DNA from 2 places in the Mesorhizobium sp. RCAM 05104 genome. Region 1 is predicted to be linked to the other one. Evidence: predicted binding sites of a transcription regulator. Region 1 holds the regulator's gene; the other holds the start of a gene.
What was found. Region 1 encodes PhoB, which activates phosphate uptake and scavenging genes when phosphate is short. Its sites were predicted from a motif close to TGTCATNNANCTGTCAT; they were not measured.
Positions count from the first base shown of each region.

Region 1 (7,202 bases):
GATCGTCAACCTCACCGGCATCAAGCCGGGCGAACTGGTTCTCGACGGCAAGACGCTGGCCCAGATCTATCTGGGCGCCATCACCACCTGGGACGATGCCGCGATCAAGGCGCTGAACCCCACGCTCACCCTGCCGTCGACCGCGATCGCCGTCGTGCATCGTTCGGACGGCTCGGGCACGACCTTCAACTTCACCAACTACCTGGTCAAGCTGTCGCCCGACTGGAAGGACAAGATCGGTTCCGACACGGCGGTCGAATGGCCGGTCGGCGTCGGCGCCAAGGGCAGCGAAGGCGTTGCCAACACCGTCAAGCAGACCGACGGCGGCATCGGCTACGTCGAGTATGCCTATGCGTCCCAGAACAACCTGTCCTACTCCAAGATGTTGAACGCTGCCGGCAAGGTTGTCGAGCCGTCGCTCGAATCCTTCGGCTCGGCTGCTTCGAACGCCGACTGGAAGGGTGCGAAGAACTTCAACGTCATCATCACCAACGAGCCCGGCGACGCCACCTGGCCGATCGCCGCATCGACCTGGGTGCTGATCCACAAGACTCCCGAGGATGTCGCCGCCACCGGTGAAGCGCTGAAGTTCTTCGCCTGGGCCTACAAGGACGGCAAGGACATCGCCAAGGGCCTCGACTACGTTTCGATCCCCGACAACGTCGTCGACCTGATCAAGGCTTCGTGGAAGTCGGATATCGTCACCGACGGCAAGCCCGTCTACGCCGGCGAGTAACATCCTCCAAAGGAGCGCCGCGCCGCGGCGCTCCTTTTTCCTCAACACAAAGAGCCGAGCTTCACATGAGCGCTGTCCAGGAAGCCTTGCCAGCCATTCGAGGTTCGCGCGATGCCACCGTCAGGCGGTTCGCGTTGACCGACGCGATCTTCCACGGGCTTACCCGCGCCGCCGCCATATTGGTGCTGGTCCTGCTCGGCGGTGTCGCGATCTCGCTGTTTGCCGGTTCCTGGCAGGCGCTGTCGACCTTCGGCTTCTCCTTCCTGACCAGTGAAAGCTGGAATCCGGTCACCGAAAAATTCGGCGCGCTGGCGCCGATCTACGGCACCATCGTCACCTCGGCGATCGCCATCCTGATCGCCGTTCCGCTCGGCATCGGCATTGCCATCTTCCTCACCGAACTTTGCCCGCGGCCGCTTCGGCGGCCGATCGGCATGGCGGTGGAACTGCTCGCCGGCATCCCGTCGATCATCTACGGCATCTGGGGCCTGTTCGTGCTGGCGCCGTTCCTGCAGACGACCGTGCAGCCCTTCATCATCGGCGCGTTCCACGGCATTCCCGGCCTCAACAGCCTGTTTGCCGGCCCGCCTTACGGCATCGGCCTTTTGACCTCGTCGCTGATCCTGGCCATCATGGTGCTGCCCTTCATCACCTCGATCACCAAGGACGTCTTCGACACGGTGCCGCCGGTGCTGAAGGAATCCGCCTACGGCATTGGCTGCACGACCTGGGAAGTGACCCGCCGCGTTGTCATTCCCTACACAAGGATCGGCATCATGGGCGGCGTCATGCTTGGTCTCGGCCGCGCGCTCGGCGAAACCATGGCGGTGACCTTCGTCATCGGCAACGCGCATCGGATCAGCACCTCGCTGTTCGCACCGGCGACCACGATCTCCGCGACCATCGCCAATGAATTCACCGAAGCCGTCGGCGATCTCTACACGTCTTCGCTGGTGGCGCTCGGCCTGATCCTGTTCGTCATCACCTTCCTGATCCTTGCCATCGCACGCTACATGCTGATGCGCATCGACGCCCGCACGGGAGCCTGACCGATGTCGACAGCCTCATCGCTTCACCAGAGCCGCAAGAGGAAGAATGCCGTGATGATGACGCTGTGCGTCATCGCCGCGGGCATCGGACTTGCCTGGCTGGCGCTCATCCTCGGCGCGCTGGTCTACAAGGGCACCGCCGGCCTGTCCCTCGACGTCTTCACGCAGATGACGCCGCCACCCGGCGACGCCGGTGGGTTGCTCAACGCCATCTACGGCAGCGTGGTGATGACGGTCATCGCCGTCATCGTCGGCACGCCAATCGGCGTGCTTGCAGGAACCTACATGGCCGAATACGGCCGCTTCTCAAAACTCACCACGGTGGTGCGTTTCATCAACGACATCCTGCTGTCGGCGCCGTCGATCATCATCGGCCTGTTCGTCTACGAACTGATGGTGCGGCCGATGGGGCATTTCTCGGCCCTTGCCGGTTCTGTCGCACTCGCCATCCTGGTCATTCCGGTCGTCGTGCGCACCACCGAAGACATGCTCAACCTGGTGCCGAACGCCTTGCGCGAAGCCGGCACCGCGATCGGCGCGCCGCGCTGGGTTGTCATCAAGTCGGTGGCCTACCGCGCCGCTCTTTCCGGTATCGTCACAGGCATATTGCTGTCGATCGCCCGTATTTCGGGCGAGACCGCGCCACTGCTCTTTACAGCGCTCAACAACCAGTTCTGGTCGAGCAATCTCAACGCGCCGATGGCCAGCCTGCCGGTGACCATCTTCCAGTTCGCTCTCAGTCCTTACGAGGAATGGCAGCAACTGGCCTGGACCGGCGCACTCATAATCACATTGACGGTTCTCGCGCTCAGCATCTTTGCTCGCAGCCTGACCGGACGCAGAGAGGACAAATGAGTCAGATGTTGTCTCCAGACATGACGATCGCCGCCGAGGCAACCGCCAAAGCCAAGATCGAGGTCAAGAACCTCAACTTTTACTACGGTCAGAGCAAGGCGCTCAAGGGTATCACCCTGTCGCTGCCCGAGCGCAGCGTCACCGCCTTCATCGGGCCCTCGGGCTGCGGAAAGTCGACGCTGCTGCGCGTCTTCAACCGCATCTACGAGCTCTACCCGAAACAGACCGCCGAGGGCCAGGTGCTGCTCGACGGTCAGAATATCCTTGACCGGTCGCAGGATCTCAACCTGCTGCGGACCAAGATCGGCATGGTGTTCCAGAAGCCGACGCCATTTCCGATGTCGATCTATGAGAACATCGCTTTCGGCGTCAGGCTCTATGAGAAGATCAGCAAGTCCGAGATGGACGGCCGTGTCGAGCAGGCGCTCAAGCGCGCCGCGCTGTGGACCGAGGTCAAGGACAAGCTCAACGCCAGCGGCCTCAGTCTTTCGGGCGGCCAGCAGCAGCGGCTCTGCATCGCCCGCACCGTGGCGGTGAAGCCGGAAGTCATCCTGCTCGACGAGCCGGCTTCGGCGCTCGATCCGCTGTCGACCGCCAAGATCGAAGAGCTGATCGACGAGTTGCAGGCCGACTACACGATCGTCATCGTCACCCACAACATGCAGCAGGCGGCACGCGTCTCGAAGCAGACCGCCTTCATGTATCTGGGCGAACTGGTCGAATTCGACCGCACCGAGAAGATCTTCACGTCGCCCCGCGAGAAGCGCACGCAGGACTACATCACCGGCCGCTTCGGCTGAGCTCAGACATACGAGGACTAAGATCATGGGCGAACATACAGTCGCTTCTTTCGACGAGGATCTCGGACAGATCAGCAGGCTCATCAGCGATATGGGCGATCTCGCCGGCTCGATGGTCGGCGGCGCGACCAAGGCGCTTTTGAATTCCGACAACGCCCTGGCACAGCGCGTTGTCTCCGACGACGCGATCATGGACGCGCGCCAGCGCGAACTCGACGACCGCGCCATCACATTGATCGCCAAGCGTCAGCCGATGGCCGACGATCTGCGCCATGTCGTCGGTTCGATCCGCATGGCCGGCGACCTCGAACGCATCGGCGATCTTGCCAAGAACATAGCCAAACGCGTCGGCACCGTTGGCCTCAGCGTCACGCCTCGCGACCTTTCGCACTCGATCGATGCGATGGCGCAACTGGTGCTGATCCAGGTGCAGGGTGTGATCGAGGAATATGCCGCCGCCGACGCGGCGGCGCTGGCCAAGCTCAGGAACGACGACGAACGCATCGACGTCAAGTACACGTCCGTGTTCCGCGAACTCCTGACCTACATGATGGAGGATCCGCGCAACATCACCGCGTGCACGCATCTGTTGTTCTGCGCCAAGAACCTCGAACGCATCGGCGATCACGTGACCAACATCGCCGAGAATGCGTATTATGTTTTGACCGGCACGCAGCTGCCCGCCAATCGCCCGAAGCAGGACGAGACGGCAATGTCCGCGCCGGCGGCATGACGACAGGGGTGAGCAGCCGATGATCGCGCCACGCATCATGGTGGTGGAGGACGAGGAGCCGCTGGGTGTGCTGCTCCGCTACAATCTGGAGTCAGAGGGTTACCAGGTCGAGGTGGTGACGCGCGGCGACGAGGCCGAGATCCGGCTGCAGGAGAACGTCCCCGACCTTCTGGTGCTGGACTGGATGGTGCCGGCGGTTTCCGGCATCGAACTCTGCCGGCGGCTGAGAATGCGCCCCGAGACCGAGCGGCTGCCGATAATCATGCTGACCGCGCGTGGCGAGGAGAGCGATCGCGTGCGCGGCCTTTCGACAGGCGCCGACGATTATCTGGTCAAGCCGTTCTCGACACCGGAGTTCATGGCCAGGGTCAAGGCGCTGCTGCGCCGCGCCAAGCCGGAAGTGCTGTCCAGCGTGCTCAAGGTTGGCGACATCGTGCTCGATCGTGAGTCGCACCGGGTCTATCGCAAGAAGAGCGAGATCCGGCTCGGACCGACCGAATTCCGCCTGCTGGAATTCATGATGCGCCACCCTGGCCGCGTCTTCTCGCGCAGCCAGCTGCTCGACAATGTCTGGGGCGAGACAATCTATATCGACGAGCGCACGGTGGACGTGCATGTCGGCCGGTTGCGCAAGGCGGTCAACAATGGCCGCATGCCCGATGTCATCCGCACGATCCGCGGGGCGGGTTACGCGATCAGGGAAGACTAGGGACAGTCCGGGCTCAAACCTGCCGGACGACGGTGCCGATCACATTGACGAGAAGGCGCGCCGCGGTCAGGGCCGACAGGCTGTCAATGTCGGCGGGAGGATAGAGTTCGACAAGGTCGAATCCCGCGATCCTGGCCCGCCTGCCGAGGCCCGCGATCAGATCGATCACCTGGGTGTAGGTGAGGCCGCCGGGCGAACGCGCCGCCACGCCCGGCATGATGCCGGGATCGAGGCCGTCGCAGTCGAGGGTTACGACGACCCGCGCCCCTTCCGGAATATGCCGGAGAGCGGCTTCGACGCCCTGGGCGTGAACCTCGCGGGCCGTTACAAGGCGGCTGCCATAGCGCCGTGCCGCTTCGATTTCGGTGAGGCGCGCGCTGCCAACGCCACGGATGCCGACCTGCACGATGCCGGCGACATGCGGCATCTCGCTCGCGCGGCGCATCGGGTTCGAATAGCCGTAGCGCTCGCCATGCACCTCGTCGCGCCAGTCGATATGGGCGTCGATCTGCAGGATCCAGACCGGCCCGTGATCCGCAAAGCCGGCGAGGAAGGGGATGGGCACGGAATCGTCGCCGCCGAGCAGGATCGGTACGGCCGGCAATGCCAGAACCTGACGCGTTTTCGCCTGGATTCGAGCCCTGTTGCCGGTATTGTCATGCATGGTGGTCGGGATGTCGCCGGTGTCGATGCAGCAGACCGGCTTGCCGTCGAACAGCGGGCCGCCGAGATCGAAATCCCAGTGCTCGACGAGCGTGGCATCGCCCTGACTCGCAACGCGGATGGCGTCGGCGGCCAAGGCATAGCCGCGGCTGTCCTCGCCGGGATAGGTGCTGCCGTGGCCGGCTCCGAAGATCACCGCGCGCGGGATACGGCCATCGGCAAGCCAATCGGGAAAGCCGAGAAAGGGAGGCGAGGCGGTCATTTCTTGGTGGTCCTGATGATGGTTTAGCTGAAATTTCAGTGTTGAGGGTGCGGGATGATGAGCATTGGCTGGGCGTGTCGAATTAGACAGCATCCTAACAGTTGGCGCGCCTAACTGACATCATACCCATCGTGAAGCCCGGTTCAGGTCGACCGGTCGTTCAGAATATGCGCTGATCCTCAGGCAACGTTCTTTCCGGCGCCCGTTCGTGCTTGCGCGCCCGGTGCGAAAATCTCCTGGTCGACGAAGGTCAGCGCGCGCATGGCGCAGCCTTCGCGGATCAGCGGCAGTTCGTTCGGCTCGGTGTCGAAGGAAATCGATTCCGAATGCTGGCCTCCGGCGGTCTGGGCTATGGCCTCGCGCAATGCCGGCTCGATCAGGTCGAAGGCCGCGGCGCTGACACCGACCATGGCGACGGGTGCCGGATCGATCAGCGCGAACAGGCTGCCGAGGCCGTAGCCGAGCGCTTCGCCGGCCTTGCGATAGGCTTCACGCTCGGGCCCCGCGCTGTCGCGGGCCGCGGCTGCCAGAGCGCGCATGTCTGCGTCGCTGACATCGGCAACCGGCTCGGTGTCCTCGCCCAGCTGCCTTGCGTTGCGCCAGATGGCGTAGTTGCCGGCATAGGCCTCGACGCAGCCGCGTCGCCCACAGCGGCAGAGCGCGCCCCTCGGCTGGTGGATCATGTGACCGAACTCGCCGCCCGAGGAATGGGTGCCGGTGAACAACTGACCCTTCAGCACCAGGCCCATGCCGATGCCGTGCGAGAGCAGGATGGCGATGAAGTCATCACGGTAGCGCTGCGGATCGCGCCAGCGCAACGCCACCGCCATCATGTTGCAGTCGTTCTCCATGGTGGCGGGGATGCCGAACTCGTCCTCGAGGATGTCGGCGAAGGCGATGTCGGTGTGCGGCGTGATCGGCGACCACAGCATGGCGCGAGCACGGGTGTCGGTAATGCCCTGGATGGCCAGCGCGATGCGGGCGACGCTGCGGACATCAAGATCGGGGTCTTCGAGACGGCGTCGCACGATGGCGACGCATTCACCGATAAGCGCGTCGCGCGACATCGTCAGCGTCTCCAGCCGGCGCTGTTCCTCCGATATCACCTGGCCGGCATAGTCGATGACGGCGACGGACAGGAAGTTCAGAGACAGCACCACGGTCATCACCGCCGCGGCTTCCGGATTGAGGCTGAGGCCGACCTGTGGCCGGCCGCGTTTCAGCGAAGCGGGCTCGCTCGGCTTGCTCTCGGCCAGGATGCCTTCGCCGATCAGGTCGGAGGAAATCGCCGATATGGTCGAGTGGGAGAGGCCCGTGGTCGCGGCGATCTCGGTGCGTGACGGCTGTCCGGCGCGGCGCACGGCCGCAATCACCATTGCCCGGTTGCGCCGGCGC
Region 1 is NZ_CM185033.1:4,423,572-4,430,773, forward strand. It holds gene pstS (phosphate ABC transporter substrate-binding protein PstS) at 1-736, shown strand, start outside; gene pstC (phosphate ABC transporter permease subunit PstC) at 802-1,785, shown strand; gene pstA (phosphate ABC transporter permease PstA) at 1,789-2,640, shown strand; gene pstB (phosphate ABC transporter ATP-binding protein PstB) at 2,637-3,440, shown strand; gene phoU (phosphate signaling complex protein PhoU) at 3,466-4,173, shown strand; gene phoB (phosphate regulon transcriptional regulator PhoB) at 4,193-4,882, shown strand; gene AC56QP_RS21700 (agmatinase) at 4,896-5,807, opposite strand; gene AC56QP_RS21705 (ROK family protein) at 5,987-7,202, opposite strand, start outside.

Region 2 (7,202 bases), 290 kb from region 1:
CTTTCCGCGCGGCGTCGACATCATCCTCGCCACCGCTGACGGCATCGCCTGCCTGCCGCGCACGACGCGCATTAGAACGATGGAGGCGTAGGATGTATGTCGCGGTAAAAGGTGGCGAAGCCGCAATTGCCAACGCGCACGGCCTACTTGCCGACCGCCGGCGCGGCGACCGTTCGGTGCCCGCACTTCGGCTCGATCAGATCGTCGAGCAGTTGGCGCTCGGCGTCGACCGGGTGATGAGCGAAGGCTCGCTCTACGACCGCGAACTGGCGGCACTGGCCATCGTTCAGGCGCGCGGCGATATGATCGAGGCGATCTTCCTGGTGCGCGCTTATCGCACCACGCTGCCGCGCTTCGGCTACACAAAGCCGATCGACACCACCAACATGCTGGTCGAGCGGCGCGTGTCGGCAACCTACAAGGACCTGCCCGGCGGCCAGCTGCTTGGGCCCACATTCGACTATACCCACCGGCTGCTCGATCCCGAGCTTGCCGCCGGCGCCGATGTTGCCGAGCCGCTACAACGCGAGACGGAAGCAGAAGCCATGCCGCGCGTCTCGGCGATCCTCGCCCGCGAGGGCCTGATCGAGCCCGACGGCGAGATGCCGCAGGATCATGTCCCCGGCGACATCACCCGCGAGCCGCTGGAGTTCCCGATGGCGCGCGACATCCGCCTGCAGGCGCTGTCACGCGGCGACGAAGGCTTCCTTTTGGCGCTCGGCTATTCCACCCAGCGCGGCTATGCCCGCAACCACCCCTTCGTCGGCGAGATCCGCATCGGTGAGGTCGAGCTGGAACTGGATGTGCCCGAACTGCCCTTCGCCGTGCCGCTCGGCACAGTGCGGGTCACCGAATGCCAGATGGTCAACCAGTTCAAGGGTTCCGCCAAGGCGCCGCCGCAATTCACCCGCGGCTACGGCCTCGTCTTCGGCCAGAGCGAGCGCAAGGCGATGGCGATGGCGCTCTGCGACCGGGCGTTGCGCGCCAGCGAGTTGGGTGAGGATGTCGTCGCCGCCGCCCAGGACGAGGAGTTCGTCATCTCGCATTCCGACAATGTCCAGGCGACCGGCTTCGTCGAGCATTTGAAGTTGCCGCACTATGTCGACTTCCAGGCCGAACTCGACCTCGTGCGCCGCATGCGCGCCGAATATGAAGCCCGTGAAAACCCAGTGAAGGCGGAAGAGAAGAGGGAGGCTGCGGAGTGATGCTAATGGCCGCCGCCATCAACCAAGCCGCCGCCGTAACCACCACTTGCGCCGGCAACAGTCTCGCCCTGCGCGCCATCTTTCGGCGTGGGAAGAACCATTCTTCGAAGGACAAAGGCAACCACGCCGGCGAAAACCAGCAGCAGGATTCCGATGTGTATCCATCCGGTTTGGGTCATCTGAACTTGGCCCTGTTTCCGCGCATTGGAAGTCAATTCAATAGCATAGAGCGGATGTGATCGCCATGACCGACATCGCCACCTACAACTTCGCCTATCTCGACGAGCAGACAAAGCGCATGATCCGCCGGGCGATCCTCAAGGGCATCGCCATCCCCGGCTATCAGGTGCCGTTCGCTTCGCGCGAAATGCCGATGCCCTATGGCTGGGGCACCGGCGGCGTCCAGGTCACCGCCTCGATCATCGGCCCCGACGATGTGCTCAAGGTCATCGACCAAGGTGCCGACGACACCACCAACGCAGTCTCCATTCGTGCCTTCTTCAAGAAGGTCGCCAATGTCGCGGTGACGACCGACACCGCCAGCGCCACCATCATCCAGACCCGCCACCGCATCCCCGAACATCCGCTGACGGCGGGCCAGGTGCTGGTCTACCAGGTGCCGATCCCGGAGCCACTGCGCTTCCTCGAGCCGCGCGAGACCGAAACGCGCAAGATGCACGCGCTGGAGGAATACGGCCTCATGCATGTCAAGCTCTACGAGGACATCGCCAGGCATGGCCGCATCGCCACCACCTATGCCTATCCAGTCAAGGTCGAGGGCCGCTATGTGATGGACCCGTCGCCAACGCCGAAATTCGACAATCCCAAGATGCACCGCTCGCCGGCCCTGCAGCTGTTCGGCGCCGGCCGCGAAAAGCGCATCTACGCGGTGCCGCCCTTCACCAGCGTGGTCAGCCTCGACTTCGAGGATCATCCGTTCGAGGTGCAGACCTTCGACCAACCCTGCGCGTTGTGCGCGGCCGAGAATGTCTATCTCGACGAGGTCATTCTCGATGACCATGGCAGCCACATGTTCGTCTGCTCCGACACCGATCACTGCGAGAAGCGGCGTGAAGAGGGCCATCGCGGCCGTCTTGCACCGGAAACCCACCTTGCCCCAGGAAACATGGAGCCGGCGCAATGACCGACGAACCATTGCTGCGCGTCTCGGCGCTTTCCAAATTCTACGGCTCGCGCGTCGGCTGTGACAACGTCTCCTTCGACCTGTGGCCGGGCGAAGTTCTGGCGGTGGTCGGCGAATCCGGCTCCGGCAAGACGACGCTGCTCAACTGCCTGTCGACACGGCTGCTGCCCTCCTCCGGCACCGCCAGCTACCGCATGCGCGACGGCCAGTTCCGCGAACTCTACCGCATGAGCGAGGCCGAGCGCCGCTTTTTGATGCGCACCGACTGGGGTTTCGTCCACCAGAACCCAGCGGATGGCCTGCGCATGACTGTGTCGGCCGGAGCCAATGTCGGCGAACGACTGATGGCTGTGGGTGATCGCCATTACGGCAAGATCCGCGCCACGGCCGTCGACTGGCTGTCGCGCGTCGAGATCGACGAGGACCGCATCGACGACGAGCCCCGCGCCTTTTCCGGCGGCATGCGCCAGCGCCTGCAGATTGCCCGCAACCTCGTCACCGGGCCACGCCTGGTGTTCATGGACGAACCGACCGGCGGCCTCGACGTCTCGGTGCAGGCGCGCCTGCTCGACCTGTTGCGCGGTCTGGTCACCGATCTTGGTCTCGCCGCCATCGTCGTCACCCACGACCTCGCCGTGGCACGCCTGCTGTCGCAACGCATGATGGTGATGAAGGACGGCCGCGTCATCGAAAGCGGCCTCACCGACCGTGTGCTCGATGACCCGCGCGCGCCCTACACCCAGCTTCTCGTTTCTTCCATTTTGCAGGTCTAGCCGCGTGATCCCGAAAAGTGGAAGGCGGTTTTCGGACCAGATCATGCGGCAAAGCAAAGGACACTGACATGGCAACCCCGCTCGTCGTCTCCGACGTCGCCAAGAGCTTCACCATGCATCTGCGCGACGGTATCAAATTGCCTGTCGTCGCCGGTGTCTCGTTCTCGATCAGGGCTGGCGAATGCACCGTGCTTGGCGGCCCGTCCGGCGCTGGCAAGAGCTCGATCCTCAAGATGCTCTACGGCAACTACGCCGTCGACGAGGGTCAGATCATCGTCAGCCATGACGACGGCCTGATCGACCTTGCCACCGCCAGCCCGCGCACCGTGCTTGCGGTGCGCCGCCAGACCATCGGCTATGTCAGCCAGTTCCTGCGCACCGTGCCGCGCGTCCCGGCGCTGGATGTCGTCGCCGAGCCGCTGGTCGAGCGCGGCGAGGACCGCGAGAGCGCGCGCGACAAGGCGCGCGCCTTGCTGGCGCAACTCAACCTGCCGGAGAAACTCTGGGCTCTGCCGCCGGCGACCTTCTCCGGTGGCGAGCAGCAGCGCGTCAACATAGCGCGCGGCTTCATTACCGAGCACCCGATCCTGCTGCTCGACGAGCCGACCGCCTCGCTCGACGCCAGGAACCGCGACGTGGTGATCCAACTCATCGCTGGCAAGAAGACGGCGGGCGTCGCCCTGCTCGGCATCTTCCATGACCACGACGTGCGCGAGGCGGTTGCCGACCGCATCATTGACGTCACCGTTTTTGCCCCGGGAAAAATCGCCGCATGACCAGGAAATTATCGGAAGCGCCACTGGTCCACCCGACGGCGGAGATACAGAACTCGACACTTGGCCGCTGGACCGAGATCGCCGACCGCAGCCGGGTTTCCGAAAGCGAACTCGGCGATTACTCCTACATGATGCAGGACTGCGCCGTCTGGTGCGCGACGATCGGCAAGTTTTCCAACATTGCGGCAAGCGTGCGCATCAACGCCACCAACCACCCGACATGGCGGCCGACGCTGCACCATTTCACCTATCGCGCCTCCGACTATTGGGACGATGCCGAGCACGAGAGCGAATTCTTCGCCCAGCGCCGCGCCAAGCGCGTCACCATTGGTCATGACACCTGGCTCGGTCACGGCTCGACCATCCTGCCTGGCGTCACTGTCGGCGATGGCGCGGCGGTCGGCGCCGGAGCGGTCGTCTCGAAAGATGTCGCGCCCTACACCATCGTCGGTGGCGTGCCGGCCAGGCCGATCCGCGAGCGCTTCGACCGTCGCACCGCCGAGCGCTACCAGGCGCTTGCCTGGTGGGACTGGGACCACACAAGGCTACGCGCCTCGCTCGATGATTTTCGGTCGCTTGAGGCCGAAGCCTTCCTGGAGAAATATGGCGGGTAGAGCAATTGCAGGAAAAGTGGGAACCGGTTTTCCGTCCGGAATTGCGTTAGACAACGAGAGATAGGCCATCACATCATCGTCATGGGCGAACCTGTTTCATATCCCTGACACATCGCCGGGGCAGGACGCGGTCTTTCCCTTGGAGATCGCAATGCCTGTTTCTGTCAGACCGTCGCTCGCCGGATTCTTTGCCGGCTCCAATCCGACCCCTCCGGTGCATCTCGGCACCCGCTATGACACGTCGGGCAATTTCCTGATCGAACCCGGCAATACGGTTGTCAGCCACCTGGTCAGCGGTTCGCCATCCGAGGCCGTGGTGCTTGCGGTGCGCGACCGGATGCTGGCGATGCCCGACGCCGACCGGCTCGCCTTCACGCCCGTCTCCAGCCTGCACATGACGCTTTTCCAGGGCATCATCGAGTACCGCCGCCGCTTGCCCTACTGGCCGGGTGACGTACCGCTCGACACCAGCATCGACGCGATGACCCGCCTCTATCTGGAACGGCTGAAAGGCTTCGAGGGCCTTGGCCCGTTCAACATCAAGGTGGTCGAAGTCGTACCGACGGGACTCACCGTTGCCGGCGCGACGGACGAGGACGTGGGCATCATGCGTGCCTGGCGCGATGCCTTGGCCGTGCCGTTCGGATACCGGCACCCCGATCACGACGCTTACGTCTTCCACATCACCTTTGCCTATCAGATCCAGCGTCTTGCCGACGACAGGGCGGCTGAATGGCAAGCATTGTTCGATGACTCTCTCGCGCTTTTCGCGCGGCAGGCGCCGGTGATCGAGATCAGGACGCCTGCCTTCTGTGCATTCCGCGACATGAAGCACTTCGAGGAGTTGCTTGTGCTCGGCTGATCGCTCTGAAAGGGACGCCAGACGCCGCGTCTGTGGGCGGTAACAAAACTGACATCAATCCGACACCGCAGGTTCATGGCGCTGCGCTAGCGAAGGCCAACAGACCTTCAACCGCGACTGGACTGGAACCTGCCCATGTCAGCAACGTCAGCCACGCTCGAAATCCGCGGCGTCTCTCGCCGATTTGGCAAGAACATCGCCGTCAGCAATGTCGACATTTCCATCCCGCAAGGTCAGATGGTCGGCATTATCGGCCGTTCCGGAGCCGGCAAATCGACCCTTTTGCGCATGATCAACCGTCTCATCGATCCCAGCCAGGGGTCGATTTTTTTTGACGGCGCCGAGGTTTCCCAGCTGCGTGGTTCGCCGTTGCGGCGCTGGCAGCGCGACTGCGCCATGATCTTCCAGCAGTTCAACCTGGTGCCGCGCCTCGATGTGCTGACCAACGTGCTGCTCGGCAAGCTGAACCACCGTTCGACCATCACCAATCTGTTCGGTATGTTCTCGCGCGCCGAGTGCGCCGAGGCGGTTGCGGCGCTGGAGCGGCTCGATATCGCCCGCACGGCACTGCAGCCCGCCGGCACCTTGTCGGGCGGCCAGCAGCAGCGCGTCGCCATCGCGCGTGCCATGATGCAGCAGCCCAGGGTTATCCTCGCCGACGAGCCGATCGCTTCGCTCGACCCGCTCAACGCCAAGGTGGTGATGGATTCGCTGCAGGATATCAATCTGCGCGAAGGCATCACCGTCGTCACCAATCTTCACACGCTGGATACCGCCCGCACCTATTGCAATCGCATCATCGGCATGGCTGCCGGCAAGGTCGTCTTCGATGGCCCGCCGGAAGAGCTCAACCGCGAGGCCGTGCGTCTCGTCTATGGCGCCGACAGCAATGGCGGCGAAATCTCCGAGGCCATCACCTCGACCAGCGTTGCCATCAAGCAAAAGATCGCCGCATCCGCCGGACCGCTCGAGCCCGCATTCCCGGGTTACTGAGCCCATGGTCCCGAACCGAAGGTCCGCGTTAGCGAAACTTGGAATCCGGTTTTTGGGAAAGACCATGGGCCAGGAAAGAGCGATCGGGATCGCCCGCCCGCGTCAAGGGCACCTGTCGAAATCAAGAACGCTGCCGGCGCGGGGCCGGAACCTACAGGAGAGATATCAGATGTTCAGGAAGATGGTTTTTGGCGCCGTTTCGGTGCTCGCAATGGCGACCGGCATTGCCCATGCCGCCGATATGAAGGAATTTCGCGTCGGCATTCTCGGCGGTGAAAACGAGACCGACCGACTGCGCAACTATCAGTGCCTCGCCGACCACCTGAAGGCAGAATTCGGCTTCGAGAAAGTGTCGCTGTTCCCGGCCGCCGATTATGACGGTGTCATCCAGGGCCTGCTCGGTGGCACGCTCGACTTCGCCGAGCTCGGCGCATCCGGCTACGCCAGCGTCGTTCTCAAGGACCCGAAGGCCGTCACCCCGATCCTCACCACCCAGCAGACTGACGGCGCGACCGGCTATTATTCGATCGGCCTGGCGCTCAAGTCCTCCGGCATCACCGACATCAAGTCGGCCAAGGGCAAGAAGCTTGGCTACGCCGATCCGGATTCGACCTCCGGCTATCTGATCCCGCTGACCCAGATTCCGAAGGACACCGGTGCCTCCAACGAAACCTTCTTCGCTTCGACGCAGTTCAATGGTGGCCACGAGAACAACGTTCTGGCCGTGCGTGACGGCAAGGTCGACGTGGCGGTCGACGACTCTTCCGGCATCGGCGACTTCAAGGATGGCTACACCTCCGGCACCTTCCACAAGGAAGTCGCCAAGGGTGCCGTC
Region 2 is NZ_CM185033.1:4,710,701-4,717,902, reverse strand. It holds gene phnH (phosphonate C-P lyase system protein PhnH) at 1-91, shown strand, start outside; gene AC56QP_RS23155 (carbon-phosphorus lyase complex subunit) at 93-1,205, shown strand; gene AC56QP_RS23150 (hypothetical protein) at 1,211-1,444, shown strand; gene AC56QP_RS23145 (alpha-D-ribose 1-methylphosphonate 5-phosphate C-P-lyase PhnJ) at 1,450-2,349, shown strand; gene phnK (phosphonate C-P lyase system protein PhnK) at 2,346-3,122, shown strand; gene phnL (phosphonate C-P lyase system protein PhnL) at 3,191-3,898, shown strand; gene AC56QP_RS23130 (DapH/DapD/GlmU-related protein) at 3,895-4,512, shown strand; gene AC56QP_RS23125 (DUF1868 domain-containing protein) at 4,664-5,374, shown strand; gene phnC (phosphonate ABC transporter ATP-binding protein) at 5,510-6,367, shown strand; gene phnD (phosphonate ABC transporter substrate-binding protein) at 6,537-7,202, shown strand, end outside.
Region 2: the regulator PhoB is predicted to act here: its motif matches at 5,424-5,440, upstream of phnC (phosphonate ABC transporter ATP-binding protein).